3 regions of the Uruburuella testudinis genome follow, and region 1 is predicted to be linked to each of the others. Evidence: predicted binding sites of a transcription regulator. Region 1 holds the regulator's gene; each other region holds the start of a gene.
What was found. The regulator FNR, encoded in region 1, switches genes on or off when oxygen is low (the NO sensors DNR and NnrR bind a similar motif). The targets are predictions, from matches to a motif close to TTGATNNNNATCAA.
Positions count from the first base shown of each region.

Region 2: a site for FNR is predicted at 1,674-1,687, ahead of LVJ83_RS08280 (formate/nitrite transporter family protein). Genes of this name have one in related genera too.
Region 3: a site for FNR is predicted at 2,016-2,029, ahead of LVJ83_RS03855 (universal stress protein). Genes of this name have one in related genera too.

Region 1 is NZ_CP091508.1:643,758-649,378, forward strand. It holds gene LVJ83_RS02895 (opacity family porin) at 1-205, opposite strand, end outside; gene hemN (oxygen-independent coproporphyrinogen III oxidase) at 472-1,878, opposite strand; gene fnr (fumarate/nitrate reduction transcriptional regulator Fnr) at 2,010-2,744, shown strand; gene LVJ83_RS02910 (CysB family HTH-type transcriptional regulator) at 2,927-3,877, opposite strand; gene LVJ83_RS02915 (OmpA family protein) at 4,329-5,069, shown strand; gene thiL (thiamine-phosphate kinase) at 5,196-5,621, shown strand, end outside.
Region 2 is NZ_CP091508.1:1,809,511-1,815,131, reverse strand. It holds gene ppsA (phosphoenolpyruvate synthase) at 1-1,591, shown strand, start outside; gene LVJ83_RS08280 (formate/nitrite transporter family protein) at 1,754-2,536, shown strand; gene LVJ83_RS08275 (calcium-binding protein) at 2,952-4,805, shown strand; gene trmA (tRNA (uridine(54)-C5)-methyltransferase TrmA) at 5,000-5,621, shown strand, end outside.
Region 3 is NZ_CP091508.1:851,225-856,845, reverse strand. It holds gene LVJ83_RS03865 (glutathione S-transferase N-terminal domain-containing protein) at 1-174, shown strand, start outside; gene LVJ83_RS03860 (shikimate dehydrogenase family protein) at 180-1,013, shown strand; gene LVJ83_RS03855 (universal stress protein) at 1,358-1,822, opposite strand; gene LVJ83_RS03850 (tRNA threonylcarbamoyladenosine dehydratase) at 2,038-2,820, shown strand; partial or broken gene LVJ83_RS03845 (segregation and condensation protein A) at 2,817-3,675, shown strand; gene LVJ83_RS03840 (PaaI family thioesterase) at 3,747-4,679, shown strand; gene LVJ83_RS03835 (hypothetical protein) at 4,700-4,870, shown strand; gene LVJ83_RS03830 (hypothetical protein) at 4,873-5,043, opposite strand; gene LVJ83_RS03825 (CoA pyrophosphatase) at 5,493-5,621, shown strand, end outside.

The DNA.
Region 1 (5,621 bases):
AGTAGGTGTAATCAACCGCATAACGGAGGTTGCCGGTGTCTTTGCCGACAGCAATGCGCGCAGTGGGGCTGTTGTCTTTGAAACTGCGGCCGCTTTCTTTGGCTGTTAATTTGGAGTAGCCGGCATCGCCTTGCAGATACCAGCCTTCGGCAGCAGCCATGCTTGATACGCCGGCCAAAATGGCGGCCAATACGATTTTTTTCATGAGTTTAATCCATATTATGTGGTTGGGGGAAGTTGCTATAGGCTCAGCAATTTTCAAGGCTTCTTGATGAATCTTCTTTTTAAAACAAACAGGTTGATTTGAAAAATACGGTTATTCAATTGCCTTTGCTATAATTGTAACACAATAAAGAAACGGGTGTTAATATTATTAATATTGGTATGCATTTATAAATTATATATTTGTGTATTTTTAATATGAGGCCGTCTGAAAATTCAGACGGCCTGTTGACTGTTGTTAAAACACGCTTATACGGTTTGCGAATATTGTGCCTTGGTTTCTTTATGGCGCAAGTGGTAGTCGAACACCATGGCAATATTGCGGATGAGGAAGCGGCCTTTAGGGGTGACTTTCAGCCCGTTGGCTTTCAGATGCAGCAGGCCGAGTGCGGCCAGTTGTTGTAAATCGGCAAGCTCGTCTTTGAAATATTGGCTGAACGGAATGCCGAAGATGCTTTCGTAGAGCTGAAAATCGAGGGAAAAGCGGCACATCAAATCTTGAATGATGTTGCGGCGCAGGATGTCGTCGCGGTTGAGTTGGTAGCCGCGCATGACCGGTAGGCGGCCTGAGTCGATGGCGGCGTAATAAGCATCGATGTCACGCTCGTTTTGCACGTAGCTGCTGCCGATTTTGCCGATGCTGGAAACGCCGATGGCCACCAGATCGCAGTCGGCATAGGTGGAATAGCCTTGAAAATTGCGTTGCAGCCAACCTTCTTTTAAGGCGGTGGAAAGCTCGTCTTTGGGCTTGGCGAAGTGATCCATGCCGATAAATACATAACCGCGTTCGGTGAGGGTTTGCACGGCGTATTGCAAAATATCGAGCTTTTCTTCGCTGCCGGGCACGGCTTCGGTGTCGATGCGGCGTTGGGGTTTGAAAATATGCGGCAGGTGGGCGTAGTGGTAGAGCGCGAGGCGGTCGGGATCGAGTGAGAGTACGGTGTCGATGGTGGGCTTGATGCTTTCCAGCGATTGGTGAGGCAGGCCGTAAATCAAATCAACACTCACTGATTTGAATCCGGCTTCACGGGCCGCTTCGATGACTTCGCGCGTTTCTTCAACGGTTTGGATGCGGTTGACGGCCTGCTGCACTTTGGGATCAAAATCCTGAATGCCTACACTCATGCGGTTAAAGCCGAGCCGGCCGAGATGGTGTACGGTGTCGCGGCTTACTTTGCGCGGGTCGATTTCAATCGAATATTCGCCGCTGGGAATCAGTTGGAAATGTTTGCGTATCATGGCAAACACACGTTCGAGCTGGTCGTCGCTTAAAAAAGTGGGGGTGCCGCCGCCGAAGTGCAGTTGGGCGAGCTGGTGGCGGCCGTTGAGGTGCGGGGCGAGCAAATCCATTTCGCGTTCTAAGTATTCGATATAGGCATCGGCACGGGATTTGTCTTTGGTGATGATTTTGTTGCAGCCGCAGTAATAGCAGATGGTGTTACAAAACGGAATGTGGATATAAAGCGACAGCGGTTTGTTGAGCGCACCCAAGCTGCGCAATTGCAGGGCGTGGGTGTATTCGGGTTCGCCAAAACCGTTGTGGAAGCGGTCTGCCGTGGGGTAGGAAGTGTAGCGCGGGCCGCTGGCGGGCAGGCTGGCAATCAGATTGCGGTCGAATTCGGGTTGGGTGTTTGTGTGTATGGGTATGGTTTTCATGTTGTGTTCTGGTGTGTGAATGAATCAATTAGGCAAAGCTAAGCTAGTTTGGTAGAATGCCGATATTATGATAAACATGCCTTGACGTGAGTCAATACTCAATAAGTCGGGGCTGAATAAAGGTTGCCGATATGTCTGCACACACGAATTCAAACCAGCTCAAAGCCTTGTGTTCCACGTGTTCATTGCGTGAGTTGTGTCTGCCGGTGGGCTTGATGCCGACCGAGTTTGAGCAGCTGGATGCGGTTATCCGCCAAAGCCGCCGTCTGAAAAAGGGCGAATACCTCTTTCGGGCGGGCGAGCCTTTTACATCTCTGTATGCCATACGTACCGGTTTTTTCAAAACCACGGTGGCCAGCCAAGACGGCCGCGATCAGGTTACCGGCTTTTTTATGTCGGGCGAGTTGATCGGCATGGACGGCATTTGCTCGCATGTGCACAGCTGTGATGCGGTGGCGTTGGAAGACAGTGAAGTGTGCGAACTGCCGTTTGCCCATATGGAAGAGCTCGGCCAAAATATTCCCAGCCTGCAAACCCATTTTTTCCGCCTGATGAGCCGTGAGATTGTGCGCGACCAGGGCGTGATGCTGTTGTTGGGCAATATGCGTGCAGAAGAGCGCTTGGCGGCGTTTTTGCTGAATTTGTCGAACCGCCTGTATTCGCGCGGTTTTGCTGCCAATGATTTTATCTTGCGGATGTCGCGCGAGGAAATCGGCAGCTATTTGGGGCTGAAGCTGGAAACCGTCAGCCGCACCTTGTCAAAATTTCATCATGAGGGTCTGATTTTGGTGGAGCATAAACACATCAAAATCTTGGATCCGCAGGCATTGAAGAAAATGGTGTCAGGCTGTGCGCATGCGCTGTAAGGCATTGATTACAAGCATTTATGAGGCCGTCTGAAGCGTTTTCAGACGGCCTCATTATTTATCAATATTCAACGCATGCGGTTTTATATTCATACAAAAGTAAGCCGGCAAGACAGCCAGTCGAATGCAGTACGCACGCGCGGCGACGAGTTAGTCGGTTAGATTATTGTTGTGAATGGAGATTAAATCGAAAAATCTTCTTCAATCGGCATATACAGCATTTTATCAATACGCTCGCGTGTCAGTTGCGGGGCAAACAGGTTGATAAAATCATAAGTGTAACCGCGTAGGTAGGTATCCGGCCGTAGAGCGATATAAGTGGAAGAAGGTTCGAACAAATGATCGGCATCAACCAGCTGCAAATCGGCATCGTTTTTGGGGTCAAACGCCATTTTGGCCATAATGCCTACGCCCAAGCCGAGTTTGACATAAGTTTTCAATACATCGGTATCGGCGGCGGAAAGCGCTACTTTGGGCTGCTCGATGCGTGCTTTTTGAAAGGCGCGGGCGATGCTGCTGCCGTTGTTGAAGGCGAATTCGTAAGTGACGAGGGGGTAGCCGCTCAAATCGTTGATGCTCAAAGGGTGGCGGCAATCGAGCAGCGGATGGTCGTGCGGCACCACAATGGCGTGCGTCCATTCATAGCAGGGCAGTTTGCGCAATTCGATATGCTCATCGATAGACTCGGTGGCGATGGCAAAGTCGGCCTCGCCGCTGCCCACCATTTGAGCGATGGCGGTAGGGCTGCCCTGTTTGATGCTTAATTCGACTTTGGGATAGCGCTTGACAAAGTCGGCCACGATGCGCGGCAGCACATAACGCGCTTGGGTGTGGGTGGTGGCGATAGTAAGCGAGCCGCTGTCGTGGTCGGTAAATTCGCTGCCGATATTTTTAATATTCTGCACATCCCGCAAAATGCGTTCAGAAAGCTCCAATACGGCTTTGCCCGGCTGTGATACCGAAACCACACGCTTGCCGCTGCGGATAAAGATTTGAATGCCCAATTCTTCTTCCAGCAGGCGGATTTGTTTGGAAATGCCCGGCTGCGATGTAAACAGTGCGTCGGCGGCTTCGGAAACATTCAAATTGTGGCGGTAAACTTCCAGGGCGTAGCGTAATTGTTGTAGTTTCATAAGTGTAGGGTAGGGCTGTGCGGAAAAATGTGGGTTTTGTGCGACACGGTGCGTTAAATGTAGCATATTTCATGAGGCCTTGCCCGTTTTCTCCTTTTTTCAAAGAAAGCTTTTGTTTTTACAGAAACTATCTTGGTTTTGTAATATATGGGCATTTTATGGGCCCTCTCCGGGTGTTGCGTTTGTGCAACGACAAAGCCGCAAGCAGCGCAATTTGGTTGTAAATAAATGACACAGGATTGATTTTTCGGCATGATTCATAATTAGGAAGCGGGCCGTTTCGCAGTTGTGCTCAGGCAGCGCGCTATTGACAGTTTGCCCTTAGCTTCTTATAGTGCAAACCTGATATATCCGATTTGCCGCCGTTATTACAGCGGCCTGTATATTGGTGATTTGTGGCGTTTACACTCCGGTGTGGCCGTTGCATAACAATTTTTGATGAGGGAATAAAATGACCAAACAGCTTAAATTAAGCGCCTTGTTCGTTGCTCTGGTAGCTTCAGGCACCGCAATGGCCAGCGAAGCGCATACCAAACACGGTTACACCGTTGATCGTGAACAAACCGTGGTTCGCAACAACTACGGCGAGTGCTGGGAAAATACCTACCTGGACAAAGCGACCCAAGGCCGTATCGAATGTGGCGATGCCACTCCGGTTCAATCTGCTCCCGAATATGCTGACGAAACTGTTGCCCTGTCTGCCCAAACTCTGTTTGGTTTCGACCGCGACAACCTGCGTCCTGAAGCAAGCGAAACCTTGAATGCGCTGGCCCAACGTTTGAGCGACACCAACGTTGAAGCCGTACGTGTTGAAGGCCACACCGACTTCATGGGCTCTGAAGCTTACAACCAAGCATTGTCTGAGCGTCGTGCCAACGTGGTTGCCAACTATCTGGTTAACCGCGGCGTTCCTGCCGGCAAAATCACTGCTGTAGGTTTGGGCGAGTCTCAAGCGCGCATGACTGCTTCTTGTGAGGCTGAAGTAGCCAAACTGGGTTCACGCGTATCTCGCGCCAACAAACGTGCTGCTCTGATTGCATGTATCGAACCTGATCGCCGTGTAGACGTGCGCATCCGCACCTTGGTAACCCGCCAAGTGGCTCCGGGTCAAGTTGAAGGCGAGCGTCCTGCTGTTGACAACGGCTGGATTCCGGGCCCGAAATCTTCAATTCACGGCTACACCCGTCCGTAAGCTTGAAGATGTAAAGATAGTTTGAAGAAACCCCGCCTTGGCGGGGTTTTGTGCATTTTCAGGCGGGCGGTTGGGCGTGTTTCGGTTTATAATGTCGCCTTATTGCAACAATCGGGCATGGTTTGAATGACAGAATTCGATTTTATCCGCCGCTACCTGATGCGGCAGCAAAGTGATAAGGATGTGTTGCTCGGCATTGGCGATGATGCGGCTATTGTGCGCCCGCGCACCGGCTTCGATTTGTGTTTCAGTAGTGATATGCTGTTGGCCGGCCGGCACTTTTTTGCCGATGTGGCACCTGCCGACTTAGCGCATAAAGTGTTGGCAGTGAATATTTCTGATATGGCGGCCATGGGCGCACAGCCGCGCTGGGCGTTGTTGAGTGCGGCATTACCAAAATTGGATGAGGCATGGTTGCAGGCATTTTGTGATGGCTTGTTTGGTTTGGCCGGGCAATTCGGTATCACGCTGATTGGCGGCGACACCACCAAAGGCGATTATGTGTTTAATATCACCATTGCCGGCGAATTGCCGCAAGGGCAGGCCTTGCGC
Region 2 (5,621 bases), 1.2 Mb from region 1:
CTTCACCGACCAGGCGCAGGCCGGCAAATCGGTGCAAGTGGTTGATGTTGATGAAGCCGAGCGCAAACAGTTTTCTATCAGTGATGCCGAAGTGACTGAGTTGGCGCAATATGCCCTGATTATCGAAAAGCACTACGGCCGCCCGATGGACATCGAATGGGGTCGCGACGGCACCGACGGCAAGCTCTATATCTTGCAGGCGCGCCCGGAAACCGTGAAATCGCAGGAAGAAAGCGGCCGCAGCCTGCGCCGTTATGCCATCAACGGCGATAAAACCGTATTGTGTGAAGGCCGCGCCATCGGCCAGAAAGTGGGTCAGGGCGTGGTGCGCCTGGTGAAAGATGCTTCCGAGATGGATACTGTGAAGCCGGGCGATGTGCTGGTTACCGATATGACCGACCCCGATTGGGAGCCGGTGATGAAACGCGCTTCGGCGATTGTGACCAACCGCGGCGGCCGCACCTGCCACGCGGCAATTATCGCCCGTGAATTGGGCATTCCCGCGGTTGTGGGCTGTGGTGATGCCACCGCCAAGCTTTCAGACGGCCAGGAAGTTACCGTGTCTTGTGCCGAGGGCGATACCGGCCTGATTTACGAAGGCCGTCTGAATGTGGAAATCACCGATGTGGCTTTAGATAATATGCCCAAATCACCGGTGAAAATCATGATGAACGTGGGCAATCCCGAGCTGGCCTTCTCGTTTGCCGGCCTGCCCAGCGAAGGCATCGGCCTGGCGCGTATGGAATTCATCATCAACCGCCAAATCGGCATCCACCCCAAAGCGCTGATCGAATTCGACAAACAAGATGCCGATTTACAGGCCGAAATCAACGAGCGCATTGCGGGCTATGCTTCACCGGTAGATTTTTATGTCGACAAAATTACCGAAGGTGTGGCCACGCTGGCGGCATCGGTGTATCCGCGCAAAGTGATTGTGCGCATGTCTGATTTCAAATCAAACGAATATGCCAATCTGCTCGGCGGCAGCATTTACGAACCGCATGAAGAAAACCCGATGTTGGGCTTCCGCGGTGCGGCGCGCTATGTGTCGGAAGATTTCAAAGACTGCTTTGCGCTTGAGTGTGACGCGCTCAAACGCGTACGCGATGAAATGGGCCTGACCAACGTAGAAATCATGATTCCGTTTGTCCGCACCTTGAGCGAAGCCGAGCAAGTGATTAAAGCGTTGAAAGCCAACGGCCTCGAACGCGGCAAAAACGGCCTGCGCCTGATTATGATGTGCGAAGTGCCGAGCAATGCCTTGCTGGCCGAGCAGTTTCTGCAATATTTCGACGGTTTCTCTATCGGCTCCAACGATATGACCCAGCTCACATTGGGTGTTGACCGCGACAGCGGCGGCCCGATTGCCAGCACATTCGACGAGCGCAACCCGGCCGTTAAAGTGATGCTGCATCTGGCGATTTCCGCCTGCCGCAAACACAATAAATATGTCGGCATTTGCGGCCAAGGCCCCTCAGATCACCCTGACTTTGCCAAATGGCTGGTGGAAGAGGGCATCGATACCGTATCGCTGAACCCGGATACCGTGATTGAAACCTGGCTCTATCTGGCCAAAGAGTTGAACAAATAAGCCGGATTTTTATAACGCCGTATCAAGCGCAAGCCGCCGTACATCATGTATGGCGGCTTTTTGTAATTAACCTACAAAGAAAATGAGTTATATCAAAAGGCCGTCTGAAAATTACTTTACAATAGCCGCTATCTTTATTACGGATAAACAAAAGAGACGGTAATGAGTGATTATTATCCCCATCAGATTCTGCAAGCCACCATTGAAAAAGGCGAGGCCAAAGCCGCAGGCGGCATCTCTTATTTAAGCATTTTGGGTTTTCTCGGCGGTGCGTTTATTTCATTGGGCTATCTGGCCTATATCCGTGTGGTGGGCGGCATGCCGCACGAATGGGGCAGCTTGGCCGTGTTTATCGGCGCGGCGGTGTTCCCCATCGGCCTGATCGGCATTCTGATCGGCGGCGGTGAATTGATTACCGGCAATATGATGGTATTGCCGACAGCCTGGCTGGCCAAGCGCATCACACTCCCCAAGCTCGGCCGCAACTGGCTGATTGTGACCTTCACCAATCTGCTGGGCGCGATGGCCGTGGCTTGGTTTTTCGGCCATTACGTCGGCCTCACCGAAGGCGAAGTGCTGCATAAAACCATTGCTGTTGCCGAAGGAAAAGTCAACGCCGGCTTCGGCCGCTCGCTGGTTTCGGGCATCGGCTGCAACTGGATGGTGTGTTTGGGCGTGTGGTTGTGCTACGGCGCGCATTCTTACGCCGGAAAAATTCTCGGCATTTGGTTTCCCATCATGATTTTCGTGTTGGTCGGTTTCCAACACGTGGTGGCGAATATGTTTGTGATTCCGGCAGCGATTTGGGCGGGCGCGGACATTTCATGGGTGCAGTTTGCTGAAAATATGGTGTCGGTGTTTATCGGCAATACCATCGGCGGTGCGGTGTTTGTGGGTGGTGTATATTGGTTTGCCTACCGCCATCATATGCAAAAACAGGCTTGAGTGTTTGCAGGAAATACTGTCGGTTGGATTTTTAGAAAATGAATGTTTCGGATTGTGTGCTGCCCGCAAAATTTCTTAAAACGGTGCATTACGCACTACCGCGCTTGCTTTAATGAATGGCTTAAGTGAACTTTTTATCAGGCCGTCTGAATGATTTTCAGACGGCCTGATCAGTCGTTGGAGTGAGGGCTTTGCCACGAAAAAAACATACTCAAGCCAAACGAAGCTCTTGGGCTGAGCCCACCACGCCACATCTGCCGAAACATTTTTTCAGACGGCCTGATTTGTTATTAAAGTGATAATGAAATTAAAAACCGATTGCTTTTGAAAACGGCTTGTGCTAGTTTATTCTTGCTATTTCAAACAGTTGTTTGAAATAGCAACAAATCCGTTCTATCACAAGAGGAGAAACAATATGGCGGTTTTTGACTACAAGCAGTATTCATCGGCAGAAATGCTGGCTTTATTGCAAACATCACATGCACTGGCTACCTACAGCTCGCTCAGCAAACCGATGGGCTTGCCGGTGGGTGAAATAGTCGGCTGGCTGGAAGACAAGGGCATTATCGACAACTTTTCCCACAACAAATTACCGGCGGGTTGGCGTGAATTGGCGCCGGCCGATTTAGGGCTGCCGCAAAGTGCGTTGGATGCGCACGGCCACTATATTATCAAAAGCCCGATCAGCGGCACGCTGCTGACCGGGCCGCAAGCCAAGATTGTGGCGCAGTTTGACGAGGGCGGCGCAGTTCAAAAAATCGGCGTTTCGTTCACGGCCACCAATTCGCCGGTAGATATTCTGGATTATCTGCAACTCAACGAAGGCACCATCGCACCGAATATGGAGCCTTTGCTGCAAGCCGTTAAAGCCTATGCCCAAGCGCAAGGTTTGAGCGGCGAAGATGTTGTGGTAACCGGCTACAGCCTGGGCGGCGGCTACACCAATATCATGGCCCGCTTCCGCGAAACGCTGGCCGACGGCTTTTTCAGCGATGCCGACTATATCGGCCATGCCGCGCCGGTAATTTTTGATGATCCGTCTATCTTCAATTACGGCTATGAAAACGATGTGGTATTCCGTGCGGCGGGCGACCACGCCACTTTGGCCGAAGCGCTGGCCGCCGCCAAGCCCGGGCTGGTGCATCCCGACACCCCGTATGATTCGAGTGTCGACAATATCGTGCTGTATGGCGATGCCTATGCTTCGCCGTTGTGGCCGGCGCCGCTGTTTTCATTGCTCAATCTGCCTTTTGCCTGGTATGCCCATGTCGACGGCATGATGACTGATGCCATTACCCGCATCGGCGAATCTTCATTTTATGAGCACACCACTCAAGACAGCACCATCATCGTTTCCAATCTTTCCGATCTGGCGCGCCCGATAAGCTGGGTGGAAGACAAAAACACCATCACGTCCGACCACTACGGCCAGCCGGCTTTCCTCATCGGCAGCCAGCATGCCGACAAGCTGAAAGGCGGTTCGGCCGCCGATTATATTGATGCCGGCGCCGGCAACGACACCATCAAATCCGGCGGCGGCAATGACCGCATCGACGGCGGCAGCGGCAGCGATACTTTGTGGCTCGACGGCAAAACCGCTGATTGGCAGGTTTTTCATCTGAATGACGGCACTGTGTTTTTCGAGCAGGCCGGCAATGCAGAGCTGGTGCAGGCGCACAATATCGAGCAGGTAACGTTTAACGGCGATTTGCTCAGCCATACCCGCCCTTATCAAGTGCAGGAAAACGAGCTGGCCGATGTGCGCTTCAAGCTGTTTAAAAGTTTCAATCAATCGGTGGAATACCAAACGCATGAAGAAGGCGGCAGCGGCAGCGACACCTTGAAAGGCAAAAACCTGTTTGGCGGCAACGGCGACGATATCCTCTATGGCAACGAAAGCGGCGGCTTGCTGCACGGCGGCGAAGGCAACGACATGCTGGTTGCCGGCGAAAACGGCATCCGTCTGTATGGCGCGGAGGGCAATGATATTTTGTATGCGCGCGGCAACGACATCAGCCTTTCAGGCGGTATCGGAGACGATACTTTTGTATTTGATGCTTCCGGCAGCTATCAGATCAGCGATTTCAACTCATCGCACAACGAAGGCGACCGGCTGATGTTTGCCGCCGCGTTGTTCGACAACGGCAGCCTCGCCGATTTTTCTGTGCAACGCGGTGAAGATGTTCAGATTGCCTATCAGCAATTCAGCCTCACCGTGCAGAACAGCAGCTTAGATGATGTGATGGCTGCCGGTCAGATAATCGCGTAAGCGCAATATCAGCCTTATCAGGCCGTCTGAAAGTGGAAAAGCTTTTCAGACGGCCTGTTTTTAAGATGAATTTGCTTATACGGTGTTTGCTGTTCAATCATCAATATACAGCCTTGGCAAAACCATTTTTCCGATACAGCGCAGCCATCAAGATTACCGTATAATCACAGCGATTGAAAAATACGGAACCGATGATGAGCAGCGACTACCAGCAACAGCTGAATGAAAAAAAACAATACCTTCAAACCCTGTTTGGCGGCCTGAATGCCCCCGTGCCGGAAGTTTTCGAATCAGCGCCGCAGCATTACCGCATGCGGGCGGAATTCCGCGTGTGGCATGAAGGCGAAACCATGTTTTACGCCATGTTTGAGCGCGGCCGCAAGGCCGGCGGCGGTTCACTTATCCGTTGCGATCAGTTTGCTCCTGCATCTGAAGCCATCAACCGGCTGATGCCGCGCCTGATGGCTGCCGTGGATGGTCAGCCGGTGTTGAAAAACCGCTGGTATGCGGTGGAATTTTTATCCACCCTCAGCGGCGAAATGCTGGTAACGATGATTTACCACAAAAAGTTGGACGACCAATGGCATCGCGCCGCAGAGGCGTTGCAGGCCGAATTGGTCATCCGCATCATCGGCCGCAGCCGCGGGCAAAAAGTGGTGTTGGATCAGGATTTTGTCACCGAAAAGCTGCATGTGGCCGGCAAAACGTTCAGCTACCGCCAAATCGAAGGCAGCTTCACCCAGCCCAACGCGCAAGTGTGCGAAAAAATGCTGGCTTGGGCTTGCAGCTGCGCCGAAGGTTTGGGCGGCGACATGC
Region 3 (5,621 bases), 210 kb from region 1:
CTCGGCATCTGCCTGCTGACGTTAAAATTGCGTTATCCCGAAATTTTCAGCGCCCATGCCCGAGCCGACACCCAGCAAGCCGTAGCGGCTTTCGAACAGCTGCCCTTTATCCGGCAAACCAATCCCGAAGCGCTGGAAGCCTGCCAACCCGCCACCATCGGCGATATTGTCTGAACGGTATGCCCATGATTAACGGCCTCACCCGCGTGATTGCCCACATCGGCTACCCCACGCAAACTTTCAAATCACCGATGATTTACAACCCCTATTTCCAACAAGCCGGCATCAATGCCGTGGTGGTGCCGTTTGCCTGCCAAAGCAGCAACTACCCGGCTTTTCTGCGCGCCGTTTTCGGCAACCTCAACACCGCCGGCGCGCTGATTACCATGCCGCACAAAGTCAGCACCTTAAATCTGGTCGACCGCGCCTCCGCCACCGCACAAATCGCCGGCGCCTGTAACGCCGTGCGCTTAGGGGCAGACGGCCGGCTGGAAGGCGACATGTTTGACGGCGAGGGGTTTGTACGCGGTATCCGCCGCAAAGGCTTCGACGCAGCAGGAAAATCCGCACTGGTGATCGGTTGCGGCGGCGTCGGCTCGGCCATTGCCGCCTCGCTGGCGGCAGCCGGTGCCGGCAGCTTGATGTTGTTTGACAACCGCAACGGCACCGCTGCCGCATTGGCAGGCCGTCTGAAACAACATTACCCCGCCTTGCAGGTACAACACGGCCACAACGATGTGGCAGGCTTCGATTTGGTGGTCAACGCCACGCCGCTGGGCATGTATGCCGGCGATGCCCTGCCAACTGATGTCTCACACCTGTCGCCGCACACTTTTGTCGGCGAAGTGGTGTTGCAGGAAGAAATGACACCTTTTTTGCGCGCCGCCGCCGCCATCGGCTGCCGCCTTCAAGTCGGCACCGACATGCTGTTTGAGCAGATTCCCGCCTATCTGGAATATTTCAACCTGCCCACCACCACACCCGAAACCCTGCGCCGCCTGGCAACATTATAGTTTCGGCCAGTTGCCGCACGGCAACTATAGTGGAAGAAAGAAATGATACAAGGCAGCATGCCGCAGGCAAGACAGCTGGAGCGCCCTAACCATTCAGAATGACTCAGATTTTTTGTGATAAAAGCACAGATGTAAGACAAAAAACACAGCAAGATTGTGCATCTTGCGAGGCTTTTTAACACAGCAGATGTGCTTTTAGTGCAAACAAGATGTAGCACTTTTGAATTCATTTCACGATACAATGCGGCGCTATTTCCACCGATGTTTACGGCACAACAATAAACATGAGGCCGTCTGAAACAATGTTCAGACAGCCTCAAACCTATCGCAGACACGCTGCCGGTTTACTCTTCTTCATCTTCGCTGCGGATAACCAGCAGCGGCAGATGGCTTTGGCGCATCACGGTTTCGGCGAAGCTGCCCATCAAAAGGTGCATCAGGCCGGTGCGGCCGTGGGTGCCCAACACCAGCAGGTCGGCACCTTGCTCGTCGGCATAATCCACCAGCTCCTGCGCCATTTCGCGCGCGCCTTTGTTGGCCACCAGCAGATGTTTCTGAACAGTTTGCACGCCTTGCGCTTGAGCGCTTTTTTCAGCAAAATCGAGCACTTCGTTGCCTTGCGCCACAGCGGCGGCTTCGTAGCTTTCATGTTGCAGAAATTCCGGCGCCAATGCCATGTATTCGGCAGGATTGGCCACATGCACCAGCGTGAGCTGAGTGCCGCCGATGCTGGCCAGGCCGGCAGCGTGTTTCAATGCATTGAGGGAAGTCGCACTGCCGTCAACGGCCACAACTAAATGTTTATACATCTCTGTTCTCCTTTTTAACCCGGCCGCAATGGCTCAGACTGGTGTGCTCCCCATTCACAAAATCAGCGTACAAAGCAGCGGCCATACAGTCGGCGGGCCAACGCATTTCGTGCAAATGGGTATGAGTGGGATTGATGACGAGCTTGCAGTATAATACGCGTTGGCCGATTTGCCAGCATTTTTTCATTTAATTTTGATTTACCACAAGGCTTGTTATGTTCCAACCCGTTTCCGTATCTGCCCGCCGCTTCGGCGGTATTGCCCGTTTATATGGCAACGAAACGTTACAGCGTTTTGCCGCCGCACACGTATGCGTGGTGGGTGTGGGCGGGGTCGGCTCTTGGGCGGTAGAAGCGCTGGCACGCTCCGGCATCGGCCGCCTGACGCTGATTGATTTGGACAACGTGGCCGAATCCAACGTCAACCGCCAGCTGCACGCGCTCACCGATGCATTCGGTAAAGCCAAGGTCACAGCGCTGCACGAGCGCATCCTGCAAATCAACCCGGCCTGCCGAGTGACCGAAATCGAAGATTTTGTAACGCCTGAAAATCTGGCCGACTTGTTTTCAGACGGCTTTGATTTCATTATCGATGCCATCGACCAAGTGCGTGTAAAAGCCGCCATGGCCGATTATTTCGTACGCCGCCGGCAGCCGTTTGTGCTCAGCGGCAGCGCGGGCGGCCAGAAAAATCCGGCGCTGATCCAAACCGCCGATTTGAGCCGCGTCACCCACGACCCGCTACTGGCCAACCTGCGCTACACCCTGCGCAAACGCCACGGTTTCCCGCGCGACACCGCCAAAAAAATGCGCGTGCCCTGCGTGTATTCCACCGAAAACATCACCCCGCCGCAAACCGCCGATGCCTGTGCCTGTGCCGCCGATGCCGCGCCGCAAGGCTTGTCATGCGCAGGTTACGGCGCCAGCATGCTGGTTACCGCCACCTTCGGCCTTTATTGCGCACAAGCCGCCATCGACCATATCGGCAGCCGCGCATGAACGATACCGCCGCAGACAACAGGCCGTCTGAAAATGCCGTGGCATGGGTATTCGGCCAGCCCGTTACCGATATGCCGCAAGATTTGTTTATTCCGCCCGATGCACTCAAAGTGGTGCTGCACAGCTTTCAGGGGCCGCTGGATTTGCTGCTGTATTTAATCCGCAAACAGAATATCGATGTATTGGATATTCCGATGATGAAAATCACCGAGCAATATCTGCACTACATTGCGCAAATGGATGCCCACCAATTCGACCTTGCCGCCGAATACCTGCTGATGGCCGCCGTGCTGATTGAAATCAAATCACGGCTGCTGCTGCCGCAACCCGAAAACATCGAAGACGAAGAAGCCGCCGACCCCCGCGCCGAGCTGGTGCGCCGCCTGCTGGCTTACGAACAAATGAAACTGGCCGCGCAAGGCCTTGATGCCCTGCCCCGTGCCGGCCGCGATTTCGCCTGGGCCTATCTGCCGCTGGAAATCGCCGCCGAAACCCGCCTGCCCGAAGTGCAGATTGCCGACCTCACGCAGGCCTGGCTGGCGATTCTTTCCCGCGCCAAACACACCCCGCAGCCACGAGGTCGTGCGCGAAGCCCTTTCCGTGCGCGCACAAATGACCGCCATTTTGCGCCGCCTGCGCGAAGGCAGCTGCCTGTTCCACCAATTGTTCAAGCCCGAACAAGGCGCGGCTTATGTGGTGGTCAACTTTATCGCCCTGCTCGAATTGGCCAAAGAAGGGCTGGTGCGGATCGTGCAGGCAGAAGGGTTTGAAGCCATCGAAGTGCATCGGCAAGACGGCAGCGACAGTGTGGAAGAAGCTGCCGGCAGCCATGAAGACACACCGCCGGCACCCTAATCATCCCAACAAACCAACAATTTTCAGACGGCCTCACCCCATAAAAACCGCCGCACACAAAAGGAGCAAACATGCCGCAAAATCCCACCGTTTACCGGCACCTGGCCGAACACTATCTCAGCCTGCCGCATTGCCGCGCCATTGATTTGCAATTCGAGCGCACCGAACAGCGCCGCCCGGTCTTGAGCATTGCCAACCGTGCCGACCTGATCGGCCGCAGCGACAATGCCACCATCCACGGCGGTGCCGTCTGCGCGCTCATCGACGTTGCCTCCGCCTGTGCCGTAGCCGCACACCTGAGCGACTACGAAATTCTCGCCACCCTCGACATGCGCATCGACTATATGCATCCCGCACTTACCGACCGCCCCGTCTACGCCCGCGCCACCTGCCACCGTTTGGCCGGGCAAGTGGCTTTCGTGCGCACCCGCTGCTATCAAGACGACAGCCGCGATCCGATTGCGCTGGGCACCGCCACCTTTATGCGCACACCGCTGGGCAGCCGCGAACAACAGCAGCTGGCCGAACATTTAAACCGCCACAATGCCGGCTCCGTCCCGCTGCCCGCCCCCGCAAGCCACGCCGGCGCAGATTTTACAAACGATACCGCCCATAGCGCCGCTGTTGCAGCACTGATGCCTTACGCCGCCTTTATCGGCCTGCAAAGCGGGCATGATCACGCAGGCCGCCGCTGCTATGCCCTGCCCTACAAACCCGAATTAATCGGCAACATCTTTCTGCCCGCCCTGCACGGCGGCCTGATCGGCGGCTTTATGGAAAGCTGCGCCGCACTTTATCTGCACGAGCAGGCCGGCCTGGACGAATTGCCGAAAATGATTGATTTCTCACTCGACTATCTGCGCTCCGCCCGCGCCGAAACCGCCTACGCCCGCTGCATCCTCACCCGCCAGGGCAGCCGCATCACCAACATCGCCGTAGAAGCCTGGCAAAGCAACGAACACAAACCTTTTGCCGTGGCGCGCTGTCACTTTCAAATGCCCTAGGGTGTCCGGACAATTTGTTTATGAGGGGATTTTTGTTCCTGAAAATGCAAATGCCAGGCAAAAAACGCAGCAAGATTGGACATCTTGCGAGGTTTTTTAACGCAGCAGATGCGTTTTCAGGGGCAAAATACACCCGTAAATCGAATGGTCCGGACACCCTAGGGTGTCCTGATACCCATTCACAAAAGTAAACTCACAAGGCCGTCTGAAAACATTTTTTCAGACGGCCTTTACACGCACAGGGTTTTCGTGAGCATACCCCGCGCGATACACCATACAAGGTCGGATACTCGAATCCGACATGTTTCAGACGGCCAAAATCATTGGGAATCGCAAGAATATCGAACCATTTGTCGGATACCAATATCCGACACTTGCTTGCTTTTGCGAATGGGTATGACTATTTCGTTAATATGCTTTCCGGCGCTCATGTACAGTGAAGTATCGCCGCAGTCATGCCTATATATCGGCAAACCCGCTATGCAAAAGCCAAGGCCGTCTGAACACATTTTTCAGACGGCCTTGGTCCTATCCATTCAAAAAGTAAGCAAACACGGCAGCAAGCCGGAAGCAGAAGCTGATGCCAGGGTGTCCTGACCATTCAGAATGACTCAGATTTTTTGTGATAAAAATACAGATGCCAGGCAAAAAACGCAGCAAGATTGGGCATCTTGCGAGGCTTTTTAACGCAGCAGATGCGTTTTCAGGGGCAAAATACACCTATAAATCGAATGGTCAGGATACCCCCTAAGCCGTTCGCTTACTTTTTTGAATTGGTATAACATAAGCACATTATCTGCACACAGCTTGCCTATGACCCATACCGAACTCGTGCATTTTTTCCAGCATGCCGCCCGCTACCCCACCGCCCTGCGCGAACAACGCAATCTTTTACTCGACACCCCGCAACCGCGGGAAGCCGCCGTGTTGCTCGCCACCGTT